4 regions of the Obesumbacterium proteus genome follow, and region 1 is predicted to be linked to each of the others. Evidence: predicted binding sites of a transcription regulator. Region 1 holds the regulator's gene; each other region holds the start of a gene.

Evidence for each region. The regulator PurR, encoded in region 1, represses purine synthesis genes. The targets are predictions, from matches to a motif close to CANGCAAACGTTTGCNTG.
Region 2: DSM2777_RS02855 (nucleobase:cation symporter-2 family protein) is a predicted target of PurR. The motif match lies at 2,094-2,111, and genes of this name have one in related genera.
Region 3: DSM2777_RS13660 (amino acid aminotransferase) is a predicted target of PurR. The motif match lies at 2,686-2,703, and genes of this name have one in related genera.
Region 4: DSM2777_RS21750 (nucleoside-specific channel-forming protein Tsx) is a predicted target of PurR. The motif match lies at 2,158-2,175, and genes of this name have one in related genera.

Annotation. Positions count from the first base shown of each region.
Region 1 is NZ_CP014608.1:3,361,387-3,365,151, reverse strand. Features, by position in the region: gene DSM2777_RS16030 (C40 family peptidase) at 1-524, shown strand, start outside; gene sodB (superoxide dismutase [Fe]) at 875-1,453, shown strand; gene cydH (cytochrome bd-I oxidase subunit CydH) at 1,547-1,636, opposite strand; gene purR (HTH-type transcriptional repressor PurR) at 1,991-3,016, shown strand; gene DSM2777_RS16015 (ABC transporter permease) at 3,020-3,765, shown strand, end outside.
Region 2 is NZ_CP014608.1:586,501-590,265, reverse strand. Features, by position in the region: gene recG (ATP-dependent DNA helicase RecG) at 1-603, shown strand, start outside; gene gltS (sodium/glutamate symporter) at 715-1,929, opposite strand; gene DSM2777_RS02855 (nucleobase:cation symporter-2 family protein) at 2,163-3,572, shown strand; gene DSM2777_RS02850 (AsmA family protein) at 3,708-3,765, shown strand, end outside.
Region 3 is NZ_CP014608.1:2,892,434-2,896,198, reverse strand. Features, by position in the region: gene asnS (asparagine--tRNA ligase) at 1-984, shown strand, start outside; gene ompC (porin OmpC) at 1,311-2,462, shown strand; gene DSM2777_RS13660 (amino acid aminotransferase) at 2,766-3,765, shown strand, end outside.
Region 4 is NZ_CP014608.1:4,649,058-4,652,822, reverse strand. Features, by position in the region: partial or broken gene DSM2777_RS21760 (alanine/glycine:cation symporter family protein) at 1-378, shown strand, start outside; gene trhA (PAQR family membrane homeostasis protein TrhA) at 1,015-1,665, opposite strand; gene DSM2777_RS21750 (nucleoside-specific channel-forming protein Tsx) at 2,338-3,222, shown strand; gene DSM2777_RS21745 (shikimate 5-dehydrogenase) at 3,424-3,765, shown strand, end outside.

The DNA of each region.
Region 1 (3,765 bases):
TGAATAGCCATGGTAGAAGCAGCAAAGGCGAATTAGCCAAACTCAAGCTGAATCAAAACAATATTGAAATTGTTGATGGCAAACCGATTCGTCTAAGCCCTCAGCATAAAAAACGCTATCAGCATGCCAAACAAACGGCCATGAACAAGCTGATGAATCAGGTAGGAAAACCGTACCGCTGGGGTGGCGCATCACCAAGCACTGGTTTTGACTGCAGCGGATTGGTTTATTACGCCTATCAGGATTTGCTCAGCATTAAGATCCCTCGTACTGCCAATGAAATGTATCATCTGCGCGATGCGGCTCCGGTGAAAAAAACAGAGTTACAAAAAGGCGACTTAGTCTTCTTCTGTATTAATAATCGTGGTGCCGCCGATCACGTGGGTGTTTATATGGGTGAAGGCAAATTCATTCAGTCACCTCGCACCGGCGAACAAATTCGAATCAGCTATTTAGATAATGATTATTGGCAAGGGCACTACGTTGGCGCTCGCCGCGTAATGACGCCAAAAACGATTCGTTAATAACAGAAGGTCACGATTAAACCGATTCATGATAGGGATTAATTGCATTTTGTGATAATCCCTATCATTTAGATCTACTCCATCTTGGTATTATCCCCTCCCCTTATTTTCCTTCTGTCACCGTTTTGAACGAATGGTGCACAAATCGCCAATTGATAACCAAAAACAAAAATTTTGCCTGTTATTAGATTCAAAACTTGCTAAAATCGATCCCCATAACAAGAGATCAACAAGATCGTTTCAAATTTAAAAACCCGCTCACTGACATTAACGTTGGTGTGATGCATGAAACATAAAACACTTACGTGTAACTGTTTCATTGCAAAATAGAGCAATAATAGGAGAGAGCAATGTCTTTTGAATTACCTGCATTACCATACGAAAAAAACGCACTGGAACCGCACATCTCCGCAGAAACCTTGGAATACCATTACGGTAAGCACCACAATACCTATGTGGTAAACCTGAACAACCTGATAAAAGGCACTGAATTCGAAGGTAAATCACTGGAAGAGATCATCAAGACCTCTACTGGCGGTATCTTCAACAACGCCGCTCAGGTTTGGAACCACACCTTCTACTGGCATTGCCTGTCACCAAAAGGTGGCAACGCACCAACTGGCGCCGTGGCTGAAGCCATTAACAAAGCGTTTGGTTCATTTGATGCTTTCAAAGAAGAACTGACTAAATCTGCCATCGGTAACTTCGGTTCTGGTTGGACTTGGCTGGTTAAAAAAGCAGACGGTTCTTTGGCGATTGTAAACACCTCAAACGCTGCAACTCCACTGACCAACGGTGACAAACCACTGCTGACCGTGGACGTTTGGGAACACGCCTACTACATCGACTATCGCAATGCGCGTCCTAAGTATCTGGAGAACTTCTGGGCTCTGGTAAACTGGGAATTCGTGGCGAAAAACCTGGCATAAGTTTGCTGAGTGACGTACATGAAAAAGGCGGTCAATTGACCGCCTTTTGTTTTAGCCATGTTAACGGCTATCGATAGAAAACTTAGCGATAAATCAATGTAGCGCAGCAACAAAACTAAAGATAACAATCACAGCCAGTGCTGCGACCGTTGTCATTAGAGAATATTTCAGATCGGTTTCCATTTCTTCTTCTCCCGCATTTCGTTATCAGATCAATTTTGATTATACATAAACACTTGCAGAAAGTGTGTGAAATCATTTTCACATACCTTAAATGGGATCGCACGCAGTAAAACTTTCGATTATTCTTTCTGTTAACACACAATTTTGACTTCCCCTTTTGCATTTTATAGGCCAAAATTTACGGTTTACTGCTACGTATCAGCTTTCATAACGTAAAAGAATAGGCTGGCGCTTGATATATCCGCATATTCCTCTCTTTGATGCGATTGTAATCAGTGTATTTTGATGTACGTAAGCAAACGATTAACACAATAGCTATGTCATAGTTACATTAGCTTAGGAGTCATCTGTTTCATGGCAACGATTAAAGATGTGGCAAAACGCGCGGGCGTTTCAACCACGACAGTGTCTCACGTTATTAATAAGACGCGTTTTGTCGCAGAAGAGACCAAGACCGCTGTTTGGGAAGCGATTAAAGAATTGCACTACTCCCCCAGCGCCGTCGCCCGTAGCCTGAAAGTTAACCACACCAAATCGATCGGCTTGCTGGCGACGTCCAGCGAGGCGCCCTATTTTGCTGAGGTGATTGAGGCCGTTGAAAACGCCTGTTACAGCCAAGGCTATACGCTCATTCTATGTAACTCTCACAATAATCCTGAAAAGCAAAAAGCTTATTTAGCGATGCTGGCGCAAAAACGCGTCGATGGATTGTTAGTGATGTGTTCTGAATACCCAGAGAACCTGCTGCAAACCCTTGAGGACTACCGCAATATTCCAATGGTAGTGATGGACTGGGGAACGCAACGCAGTGATTTTACGGATGCCATTCAGGATAATGCGTTCGAAGGTGGCTATTTAGCTGGTCGCTATTTAATTGAACGTGGACATCGTGATATTGGCGCGATTACCGGTCAGCTTTCTCGTAACACCGGCGGCGGTCGCCTACGTGGCTTCCTGAAAGCCCTGCAAGAAGCCAATATTCCTGCCCGCGATGAGTGGATGGTAGAAGGCGATTTCGAACCAGAATCCGGTTACAAAGCGATGCATCAGATCCTGTCGCAAAAAAATCGCCCAACCGCAGTGTTTGTGGGCGGCGACATCATGGCGATGGGCGCAATTTGCGCCGCCGATGAGATGGGCTTGCGCGTACCGCAGGATATATCGGTGATCGGTTATGATAACGTGCGCAACGCTCGCTACTTCTCGCCAGCGTTGACCACCATCCACCAGCCGAAAGAGCGTTTGGGCTCAATGGCCTTTGACATGCTCCTAGACCGTATCGTGAGCAAGCGTGAAGATTCCCAAACGATTGAAGTGCATCCAAAACTCGTGGAACGTCGCTCCGTTGCCGATGGCCCATATCTGGATTATCGCCGCTAAGTGATGAAGAACAGCCCTTATCTTTTAGCGCTGTTCCCCGTTGTGCTGTTCTTAGCAGGAGCGTTGCCAATATTGGCGGCGCTCTTGGCGCTGACTCAGCCACTGTCTGACATTTCCACGCTCAATACATTCACCCAGCCGTGGGCGCTTTTATTCCAATGGCCGGGGTTAGTGCGCTCGGTTGGCCTAAGCTTATGGAGCGCAATTGCCGCAACGTTAATATCACTTTGGTTGGCATTAGCGCTTTGCGGACAGGTTATACAGCGCGCCAGCGGCACTGCTCGGGCTATTTCAAGCGCGATTTTGGCCATGCCGCATATTGCGCTGGCAACCGGCCTCATACTGCTGTTATCCCCTTCAGGCTGGCTGCTCAGGATTATATCCCCAGCACTGACGAGTTTTGTGCGCCCGCCAGATTGGACGATCGTCAATGACCCTTATGCCCTGTCCTTAATTCTTTTACTGGTGATCAAAGAGACGCCTTTTTTATTTTTGATGGCGTTTAATATCGCGGGCCGAATCGATGTCGTCCGCCAAATACAGGCGGGTAACGCATTGGGTTACCACAGTGAGAAAGTCTGGTGGTCGCTGTTAGTCCCGCAAATACTGGTGGCTCTGCGTCTACCGCTGTTTTGCGTACTTGCCTTTGGCCTATCCGCCGTGGATATTGCCATTCTATTGGGACCCCAGCAGCCAACCACCTTGGCGTTGTTAGTTTGGCAATGGATCAGTGAACCATCCATGCGGCA
Region 2 (3,765 bases), 2.2 Mb from region 1:
GAAGAATCAGAGATGCTGGAGGCTCAGGCCGCCGAGGCTACCGCAGAAGAGCTCAAGCTACTTCTACCTGAAATTAAGGTCGCGTTAGTACATGGGCGTATGAAAGCGGCGGAAAAACAGGAAGTGATGCGGGCATTTAAGGCAGGTGAAACTCAGTTGCTGGTCGCCACTACCGTAATCGAAGTTGGCGTTGACGTGCCTAACGCCAGCCTGATGATCATTGAAAACCCTGAGCGATTGGGTTTGGCACAGTTACATCAGCTGCGTGGCCGCGTCGGGCGCGGTGCCGTAGCGTCGCACTGTGTTCTGCTCTATAAAACACCGCTGAGCCAAACCGCACAAAAACGGCTACAGGTATTACGTGATAGCAATGATGGCTTCGTGATTGCTCAACGAGACTTAGAAATCCGAGGCCCCGGTGAGTTATTAGGGACAAAGCAGACCGGCAGCGCAGAATTCAAGGTGGCCGACCTACTACGCGATCAGGCGCTTATCCCTGAAGTTCAGCGCATCGCACGCCATATTCATCAAAACTACCCAGAACATGCGCAGGCACTTATCGAGCGCTGGTTGCCTGAGCGCAGCCGATATACCAACGCATAATCTCGAGTAAAGCCCCCTCCCAGCCTCCCCATTCTCACGGAGAGTCACCAAACGGTTCCCTCCCCTGCGAAGGGGAGGGTTGGGTTGGGATCAGATCGCGATAACCGAAAACTACCCCATCACCGCAGGAAATACCGGCAGCATCAGGTATAGCTTGATCACAATCGCATTAACGATATCGATAAAGAACGCACCGACCATAGGTACTACGAGGAAAGCCAAATGCGACGGACCAAAACGATCGGTAATGGCCTGCATGTTAGCAATCGCCGTTGGCGTTGCGCCTAAGCCAAAACCACAATGGCCTGCGGCGAGCACCGCTGCATCGTAGTTTTTGCCCATAATTCGGTAGGTAACAAAAATAGCGTACAGCGCCATCACCAAGGTTTGAACCAGCAAAATGGCCAACATAGGCAACGCCAGAGAAGCAAGCTCCCACAGTTTCAGGCTCATCAACGCCATCGCCAAGAACAGCGACAAACTCACGTTCCCGAGAACCGATACCGCACGCTCAAACACCCGATAGAAACCGACCGCATGCATCGTATTGCTCAGTACAACCCCCACGAACAACACGCAGACAAACGTTGGCAGCTCGAATGTTGTCCCGCGTAGGAAATCAGCGATGACATGACCTACGGTTAAACAGATCGCAATCAAAGCCAGCGTTTCAATTAACACCAGCGACGTGATCATTCGGCCGCTATAGGGTTTTTCAAACGCGGTGGGGACTTCAGTGTCGTCCGGCGTTCCGTTGGGCGTAGACGAATGCTTCACCAAGTAACGAGCCACTGGCCCGCCAATCAACCCACCGAGCACCAAGCCAAAAGTGGCACATGCCATGGCCACTTCGGTGGCATTTTCAAATCCGTAGCGTTCGCTGAAAACTTTACTCCACGCCGCGCCCGTACCGTGTCCACCAGACAACGTAATGGAGCCCGCTAATAGCCCCATCAGAGGATCAAGCCCCAGCATTTTCGCCATCCCAATACCAATGGCGTTTTGTACCAGCAGTAATCCCACAACCACAAAAACAAAAATGCTTAACGCTTTACCGCCTTTTTTTAAACTCGCTAAGTTTGCGTTAAGGCCGATGGTGGCAAAAAAGGCGAGCATCAGCGGATCTTTGAGGGACATATCAAAACTGACCTCAAAGCCAGTGGTTTGCTTAAGCAACAGGAAACCGAGCGCCACCAGCAAACCGCCAGCAACGGGTTCAGGAATAGTGTATTTCGTGAGGAAAGGGATTTTTTGTACCATTTGGCGCCCGAGCAGAAGCACCAAGGTCGCCGCGACTAGCGTACCGTATACGTCCAGATGAATCATCTTATTACTCCATGTAATAATTGTATTTATTTCAAATAATTATAATTTTCTCTCTGTTATCTAAAAATGATAAACGCTTAATTAGAAAGCAAAACCTAACTCTTGGGCAAGTTTCTTTAGCAAAAAATGCGATCCCAAAGTCTCATCCTTTTTAGGTAAATTTATGCGCAACCGATTGCTTTTGTGACGACTATCATTAAAATGCGTGCATTGTTGCTTCTGGAATATGGATTATGACCACGCCATCCACTGAGTTCGACCAAGTTCACTCTTCAACCGCGAAGCCTAGTGCGACCGCGCCGACCAAAAGTGAGCTGATATATCGTCTCGAAGACCGTCCACCTCTCCCGCAAACCCTTTTCGCTGCCTGCCAACATTTGCTCGCCATGTTCGTGGCGGTGATTACGCCCGCGCTACTGATTTGCAAGGCGTTAGGTCTTCCGGCACAGGACACGCAACACATTATCAGCATGTCGCTATTTGCCTCAGGGCTAGCGTCTATCTTGCAGATTAAAACCTGGGGCCCTGTTGGCTCGGGTTTGCTGTCGATTCAGGGAACGAGCTTTAACTTTGTTAGCCCTCTGATTATGGGCGGAATGGCGTTGAAAAACGGCGGTGCCGATATTCCAACGATGATGGCGACGCTGTTTGGAACGCTAATGCTGGCTTCCTGCACCGAGATTATCCTGTCGCGTTTCTTGCACCTAGCACGCCGAATTATTACGCCATTGGTCTCTGGCGTGGTGGTCATGATCATCGGTCTATCGCTGATTCAAGTCGGCTTGGTTTCTATCGGCGGTGGCTACAGCGCCATGAACGATCATACCTTTGGCGCACCGGGTAATTTAATGCTGGCCGGTTCCGTTCTGGTAGTCATCATTTTGCTTAACCGTCAGCGTAATCCGTATTTGCGCGTTTCTTCGTTGGTGATCGCCATGGCCGTTGGTTACGCGCTGGCATGGGCGATGGGTATGCTGCCAGACACCAGCAATATGGAGAAAACCACCTCGCTGCTAATGGTGCCAACGCCGCTCTATTATGGTTTGGGCATTGACTGGAACCTGCTGATCCCGCTGATGCTGGTCTTTATGGTGACGTCTTTAGAGACTATCGGCGATATTACGGCGACCTCAGACGTATCCGAGCAGCCCGTTTCTGGCCCGCTCTACATGAAGCGACTGAAAGGCGGCGTTCTCGCCAACGGACTTAACTCGATGCTGTCGGCGGTGTTTAATACCTTCCCTAACTCCTGCTTTGGCCAGAATAACGGCGTTATCCAGTTAACCGGTGTTGCAAGCCGCTATGTGGGCTTTGTGGTCGCCCTCATGCTGATTGTGTTAGGCCTGTTCCCTGCGGTGGCGGGTTTTGTACAGCACATCCCTGAGCCCGTTCTAGGCGGCGCCACCATCGTGATGTTCGGCACTATCGCGGCATCTGGCGTTCGTATTGTCTCGCGTGAGCCATTAAACCGCCGCGCCATTATGATTATGGCGCTCTCCTTAGCCGTTGGTTTAGGGGTTTCTCAGCAGCCGTTGATTTTACAATTCGCGCCGGATTGGATGAAAACCCTGCTGTCCTCAGGCATTGCGGCTGGCGGTATTACTGCCATAGTCTTAAATCTGGTTTTCCCACACGAAGATTAATACCGCATAAATGGCTAAAAAAGGTCGGATGTTTCTGCATTCGGCCTTTTTTATTGGTGTTTACATTTCATCCCTTGAGCCAGCCTACTTAATACGGCATAAACTAAAGCACCTTTGGCCTGAAGGACTAATGCCGTGAAATTTATTGGAAAACTACTCTTAATCCTGCTCGCGATTATCATCGCACTGGTTA
Region 3 (3,765 bases), 470 kb from region 1:
GTTCGTCATACGCTAGCGCAGGCTATTCATCGTTACTTCCATGAAAACGGTTATTTCTGGGTTTCTACCCCGCTGATTACCGCTTCTGATACCGAAGGCGCTGGCGAAATGTTCCGCGTTTCAACGTTGGATATGGAAAACCTGCCGCGCACTGACGAAGGTAAAGTCGATTTTGGTGAAGACTTCTTTGGTCGTGAAGCGTTTCTGACCGTATCCGGCCAGCTGAACGGCGAAACCTACGCCTGTGCACTGTCTAAGGTGTATACTTTTGGCCCAACGTTCCGCGCAGAAAACTCGAACACCAGCCGCCATCTGGCTGAATTCTGGATGGTTGAGCCTGAAGTTGCATTTGCGGATCTCGACGATATCGCAGGCGTTGCCGAAGGCATGTTGAAATACGTCTTCCAAGCCGTTCTTGATGAACGTGCCGATGATATGGAGTTCTTCGCTCAGCGCGTAGATAAAGACGCCATCGATCGCCTGAAGCGTTTTGTTACCTCCGACTTTGCACAGGTGGATTACACCGACGCGGTGGATATTCTGCTTAAGTGCGGCAAGACCTTCGAAAACCCAGTCTACTGGGGCGTCGACCTGTCTTCTGAGCATGAACGTTATTTGGCTGAACAGCACTTTAAAGCACCGGTGGTAGTGAAAAACTATCCAAAAGACATTAAAGCGTTCTACATGCGTATGAACGAAGATGGCAAAACCGTTGCTGCAATGGATGTGTTGGCGCCAGGTATTGGCGAAATCATCGGTGGTTCTCAGCGTGAAGAGCGTTTAGACGTTCTGGATGCACGTTTAGAAGAAATGGGCCTGAACAAAGAAGACTATTGGTGGTATCGCGATCTTCGTCGTTACGGCACCGTGCCTCACTCTGGTTTTGGCCTTGGATTTGAACGTTTAATCGCCTATGTAACCGGCGTACAAAACGTTCGTGACGTGATCCCGTTCCCACGCACCCCAAGAAACGCAACCTTCTAATTAAGTAATAAAACAACATCTCAACGTTTTGTTCACAAAAAAGGGGCCGGCAATGCTGGCCCCTCTCTTTTTTAAACTTAGACCCCTGTCACAAAGTTCCCAAAATTTTACATTTTGAAACACATTATTGCGTTCTGTTACTCGAATTATAGTTTTGTATCATTTTCGATGTAGATTATCGCTCTAGTGAATGGAACACTGCGATGCAGACACAGGAAGACACCATACTTTCTCTTTTAGTTCCGTAAGTGATGAAATAGTTCCGCGCAGAATTAAATTAGGCAGTGGCAGGTGTCAAAAAAAAATAACTCCTTTAGAGGGTAACAATGATGAAACGCAATATTCTTGCAGTAGTGATCCCAGCGCTGTTAGCAGCCGGTGCAGCAAACGCAGCTGAAATCTATAACAAAGACGGTAACAAGCTGGATCTGTACGGTAAAGTTGACGGTCTGCACTACTTCTCTGATGATAAATCTGCAGACGGCGACCAGTCTTACGCTCGTTTCGGCTTCAAAGGCGAAACTCAGATCTCTGACCAACTGGCTGGTTACGGTCAGTGGGAATACAACATCAAAGTAAACAACACCGAAGGCAACGGTTCTTCTAAAAACGCAACCCGTCTGGGCTTTGCTGGTCTGAAATTCGGTGATGCAGGTTCTATCGACTACGGTCGTAACTACGGCGTACTGTACGACGTTGAAGCATGGACCGATATGCTGCCAGAATTCGGTGGTGATACTTACACCATCACTGACAACTACATGACTGGCCGTGCTAACGGTGTTGCTACCTACCGTAACAACAACTTCTTCGGTCTGGTTGATGGCTGGAACTTCGCTGTTCAGTATCAGGGTAAAAACGACGGTAATAACTTCAACGAAGCAACTGGCGAGTGGGACGGTAGCAAACTGTCTAACAACTCTCGTGCATTCCAGAGCCAGAATGGCGACGGTTGGGGTCTGTCAACGACTTATGACTTCGGCATGGGTATCAGCGCTGGTGCAGCATACGCATCTTCTGACCGTACCAACGAGCAAGTTACTCGTGGTCGCGTAGCTAACGGTAACGTTGCTGGTGGCGATAAAGCTGACGCATGGACCGCTGGTCTGAAATACGACGCTAACAACGTATACCTGGCAGCTATGTATGCAGAAACTCGCAACATGACTCCATACGGTGATGACGGTATTGCAAACAAAACTCAGAACTTCGAAGTTGTTGCACAGTACCAGTTCGACTTCGGTCTGCGTCCATCCGTATCTTACCTGCAGTCAAAAGGTAAAGACCTGAACACCAATCTGTCTGGTGACAAAGATCTGGTTAAATATGTTGATGTCGGCGCGACTTACTACTTCAACAAAAACATGTCTACCTATGTTGATTACAAAATCAACCTGCTGGATGACAACGAATTCACCAAAGCTAACGGCATCGGCACTGACGATATCGTAGCAGTTGGTCTGGTATACCAGTTCTAATCTGACGGCAACCTTGCGGTTGTAGCAGAATAGGATCAAAGGCAGAGCTTCGGCTCTGCTTTTTGTTGTCTAGGATTTAGTGCCACGTATCGCTGATGATTTATCCCCTTCTTTTAGTCCGTGTTCTATCGCCCTATTTCCTACCTGATTTTCTTGTTTTCTTCTTATTTTTGGTGCTTTTATCGGCATTGAAGCATTCAGGTAACAACTTTGTATTCTTTTTGTGGCAAACGGTTGGCAAGCTCGCGGCGTAGCGGTAACCTGATGGTTCTCTGGCTCAATCCCACACATGGAAGCTCTTACATGTTTGAAAATATCCCAGCCGCACCAGCGGATCCGATTTTAGGTCTTGCCGATTTATTCCGTGCCGATGCCCGTACCAACAAAATCAACTTAGGTATTGGCGTCTATAAAGATGAAACAGGTAAAACACCGGTTCTGACCAGCGTTAAAAAAGCTGAGCAGTATCTGCTGGAAAACGAAACCACGAAAAACTATCTGAGCATCGATGGTATTCCTGCTTTCGCGACCTGCACGCTGGAATTACTGTTTGGTAAAGAAAGCCCAATCATTCAGGACAAACGGGCTCATGCAGCTCAAACCCCAGGTGGGACTGGTGCTCTGCGTGTGGCCGCTGATTTTATTGCCAATAAAACCCCAGCAAAGCGCGTATGGGTGAGCAACCCTAGCTGGCCTAACCATAAAAGCGTATTTAACGCCGCAGGGCTGGAAGTACGCGAATATGATTACTACGACGCGGCAAATCATCAGTTAGACTTTGCAGCCCTCCAGAGCAGCTTAGAGCAAGCAGAAGCCGGTGATGTGGTTCTATTCCACGGTTGCTGCCATAATCCAACCGGTATTGACCCTACGCCAGAACAATGGGAAGCACTGGCTGAAATGTCTGTTGCTAAAGGCTGGTTGCCGCTGTTTGACTTCGCTTACCAAGGTTTTGCCAACGGTTTAGAAGAAGATGCTCAAGGCCTGCGTATTTTTGCGGCTAAGCATGATGAATTGCTGGTTGCGAGTTCATATTCCAAAAACTTCGGTCTTTACAACGAACGCGTTGGTGCTTGCACATTAGTTGCCGCTGACAGTGAAACCGCCGATAAAGCATTCAGCCAGATTAAAGCGACTATCCGCGCTAACTACTCCAACCCACCAGCGCACGGTGGTTCTGTGGTAGCTACTATTCTGGGTAATGAAGCCCTGCGTACTATTTGGGAACAAGAACTCACTGATATGCGTCAACGCATTCAACGTATGCGTCAGTTGTTCGTTAACACACTGCAGGAAAAAGGCG
Region 4 (3,765 bases), 1.3 Mb from region 1:
CTTGGTGTATTCACCGGACAAGGCATTGCGGTGACTCAGCAAGCGTATACCTATGTTTATGGCTATTTTGGCAGCCTGTTTATTTCGGTTTCGCTGTTCTTCTTTGCTTTCTCAACGATTGTTGGCTGGTACTACTATGGTGAAATGAATATTCGTTATCTATTCAATTCCCAACGTGCGGTACGTGCCTATCAACTGGTGGTGATTGCCTTCATCTTTATTGCCTCGTTCTTCAAAGTCGAGCTGGTGTGGAATATGGCGGATATGTTCAACGGATTGATGGTATTGCCAAACCTCGTAGCGTTGATTTTGCTGTCGCCGATAGTGATTAAGATGAGTAAGTATGTGGGTGGGAAGGTAGCGGAGAATAAGGCTTAAATGTGGTGATGTTATGTCCGCCCCAAAATATCTAGTCTTACATCAGTATTGTGCAGAGGTTTGATGGTTTTTAGTATCGAGTAAGGTTTCGTACGCTTTTAGGCTATGAATTTCACCTCTGTACTGTGCCAGCGTCCGAGCAAGGCGGCTCAATCGCCGCCGCCTTGCATCCCGGCTTGGCACCGTTCTTCAGCCTGCTTCGCAGGTTCCCTCATTTCGTCATTTAGGCTTTAACGGAACGAGCGACAATCGGCATCCATGCCTCCGTCGCCCTTTTGCCGACGTCCGGTCGGCAAATCCTAGCCTACATTCCTCTATTCGGCTGAAGAACAACGTGCCGGAAAAGGTCAAACCCAAAAGACAAAAGCTCTATCTTTTTTTGAGTTTAAGTCGTGGCATTTAGAGCAGTGAAAACAGGATGTTTTCACGAGGGGAGGAGGCGCCAAGGATGGCGCATGCCGACCCGGCGCGGAGATGGCGTCTCGGATAAAAGCGCGAGGATTGAAGGGGCGCGCGCTGGCGCCCCTCATCGGTCGCCTTCGACTCTAGCAATATGTGATAGCTGTTATTGATAGGCGAACGAAACCTTTCACTAGGACCGCATAGATATAGGCGAACAAAACCCTCCCCTTCGATCTACACATACAAATAAATCGCAAAAAAATGACAGGCGCATCCGCCCAGCACAAACGCATGCCAGATCGCGTGGTTGTATGGAATTCGTTTACTGACGTAGAAAATAACCCCTAGCGTATAAACAATACCGCCTACGGCCAGTAGCGTTACGCCCCCCCATGCCAGCTTGGTTGCCAACTGATAGATAACAATTAATGACAGCCATCCCATCGTGAGGTAGGTGATAAGTGAAAGTACTTCAAAGCGATGGGCAAACGCGAGTTTGAACAAAATACCAAACAGCGCAATACCCCAGATAACCCCCATCAACCATTTGGCTAAGGTGGAATCTAATCCAACCAGTAGGAATGGGGTGTAGGTACCGGCGATCAATAAATAGATGGCGCAGTGGTCAAACACCTTCAGCCAACGTTTGATGTTCTGATGTGAAATGGCGTGATAGAGCGTGGATGCAAGAAACAGCAAAATCATGCTGCCGCCGTAAAGGCTATAGCTAGCGATTGCAGTGGCATCGGCACCGGTGCCAATGGCTTGAACCAACAATAGAACCAGGCCGACGATCCCCAGAATGAAACCAATTCCGTGGCTGATGCTGTTGGCAACTTCCTCTGCCAGTGAATATCCCTGCTGAACAATGTTTGCCTTTGCCATAGTGCGGCACTACCTCTGTTGAACAATGGAAATCATGCTGTTGCTTAAAACTAGAGCTAGGTTAGCTGAGAATTATTCCAGTGTACACGTGTAAGCCCAAATATATTTGCGCTAATTACGATGCGAATGACTTTATTTTTGTTTATCAGATAATTATATGGCTTTAGAGCGAATGGATTGGCTTTTGGAATACTTTAGGAAAAATAGGTCATCAAAGCGCTTGTCATGATTTTCACAAAATAGCGATTGATTTATTAGCATTCAAACATTTATTGGCCTGCGACATTGTAACAACGGCAAAGTTTCGTCAATTTTTTCCTTTTGTAAGTTGCGCAACTTTTCATCCAGACACAAAAAAACGAGGCCGTTTATCGGCGAATGCCTTATGGAATAAGCCTTTCAGGGCAATTTCTATATCAATAGTCGGGTTTTAAATTTGATTATTGCAGCAAAGATTGTAGAATCCCTCCGAATTTTTTCATCGCAAACGTGAACGCAATCGATTACGTATTTAAGAATGTATTCAGAGATCACAGATTTTTGTGAGCAATAATTTCTATAATACGCACGGCCAGAAAGGTGGGTTGTTGATCAATTGATGGCTATTTGTGGTGATGTTTACATGGGTCTTTTCCCTGGCAGGGAATTTTGCTTAAGGTAAGTAGCAATATTATGAAAAAAATAATTTTAGCTGCAGGCACCGTGCTTGCACTTTCAAGCAGCGTTACCGCTGTAGCAGCAGACAACAACAGCGAATATCTTTCTGACTGGTGGCATCAAAGCGTTAACGTGGTGGGCAGCGCCCATACGCGCTTTGGACCACAGCTGAGAGACGATACTTACCTTGAGTACGAAGCTTTTGCTAAGAAAGATTGGTTCGACTTCTACGGCTACGTGGATGCGCCAATGTTCTTCGGCGGTGACAGCACCTCTCGCGGTATCTGGAACCACGGTTCCCCGCTGTTCATGGAAATTGAACCGCGCTTCTCTATTGATAAGCTGACCGGCACCGATCTGAGCTTCGGTCCGTTCAAAGAATGGTACTTCGCGAATAACTATATCTACGATATGGGTCGTAACAGCGATAACCGTCAGAGCACTTGGTACATGGGTCTGGGTACCGACATTGATACCGGCTTGCCAATGAGCCTGTCGATGAACGTGTATGCCAAATACCAGTGGCAGAACTACAATGCGGCCAACGAAAACGAATGGGACGGCTACCGTTTCAAAGTTAAATACTTCGTGCCAATCACCGAAGTATTGGGTGGCAAGCTGAGCTACATCGGCTTCACCAACTTCGATTGGGGTTCTGACTTAGGTAAAGACTCTGGCCACAGCGAACTGAATGGTCAGCGTATTCGTAGCAGCAACTCCATCGCATCTAGCCACATTTTGGCACTGAACTACGATCACTGGCACTACTCCTTCGTTGCACGTTATTTCCATAACGGTGGACAATGGCAGGATGGTACTGAGCTGAACTTCGGCAAAGGTAACTTTGACGTGAAATCTACCGGCTGGGGTTACTACCTGGTTGCGGGTTACAACTTCTAAGTTTCACCAAGTTGATGCCTATACAAAAGGAGCCTAATGGCTCCTTTTTTGCATTTTGGCTCAGCCAGAGCGTGGGTTAAAAGAGGAACTGTTAACAACAAACTCAGCCATTTTCACCCTGTTTGTTTTAGTCCATGATAGTGGCAAAGGCAGGTGTCACTCTGCGGCTTTTCTGGATTCATTTTTTGGCGAAGAGGTTCTATGACTAAACATCTCAATAAAGATACTCAGGTATGCATGTCGCTGGCGGCGCGCCCGAGCAACTTCGGCACACGTTTTCATAATTATCTTTATGATGCGCTCGATCTGGACTATCTCTACAAAGCCTTTACGACCAAAGATATCAAAGCGGCAATTGGTGGTGTACGTGCATTGGGGATCCGGGGTTGCGCAATCTCAATGCCGTTTAAAGAGGATGTTATCCCGCTGGTGGATGAGATGGATGCATCAGCTAAAGCCATTGATTCCGTTAACACCATTGTGAATACCGATGGCTACCTGAAAGCGTATAACACCGACTACTTAGCGATTGCCCAGCTGTTG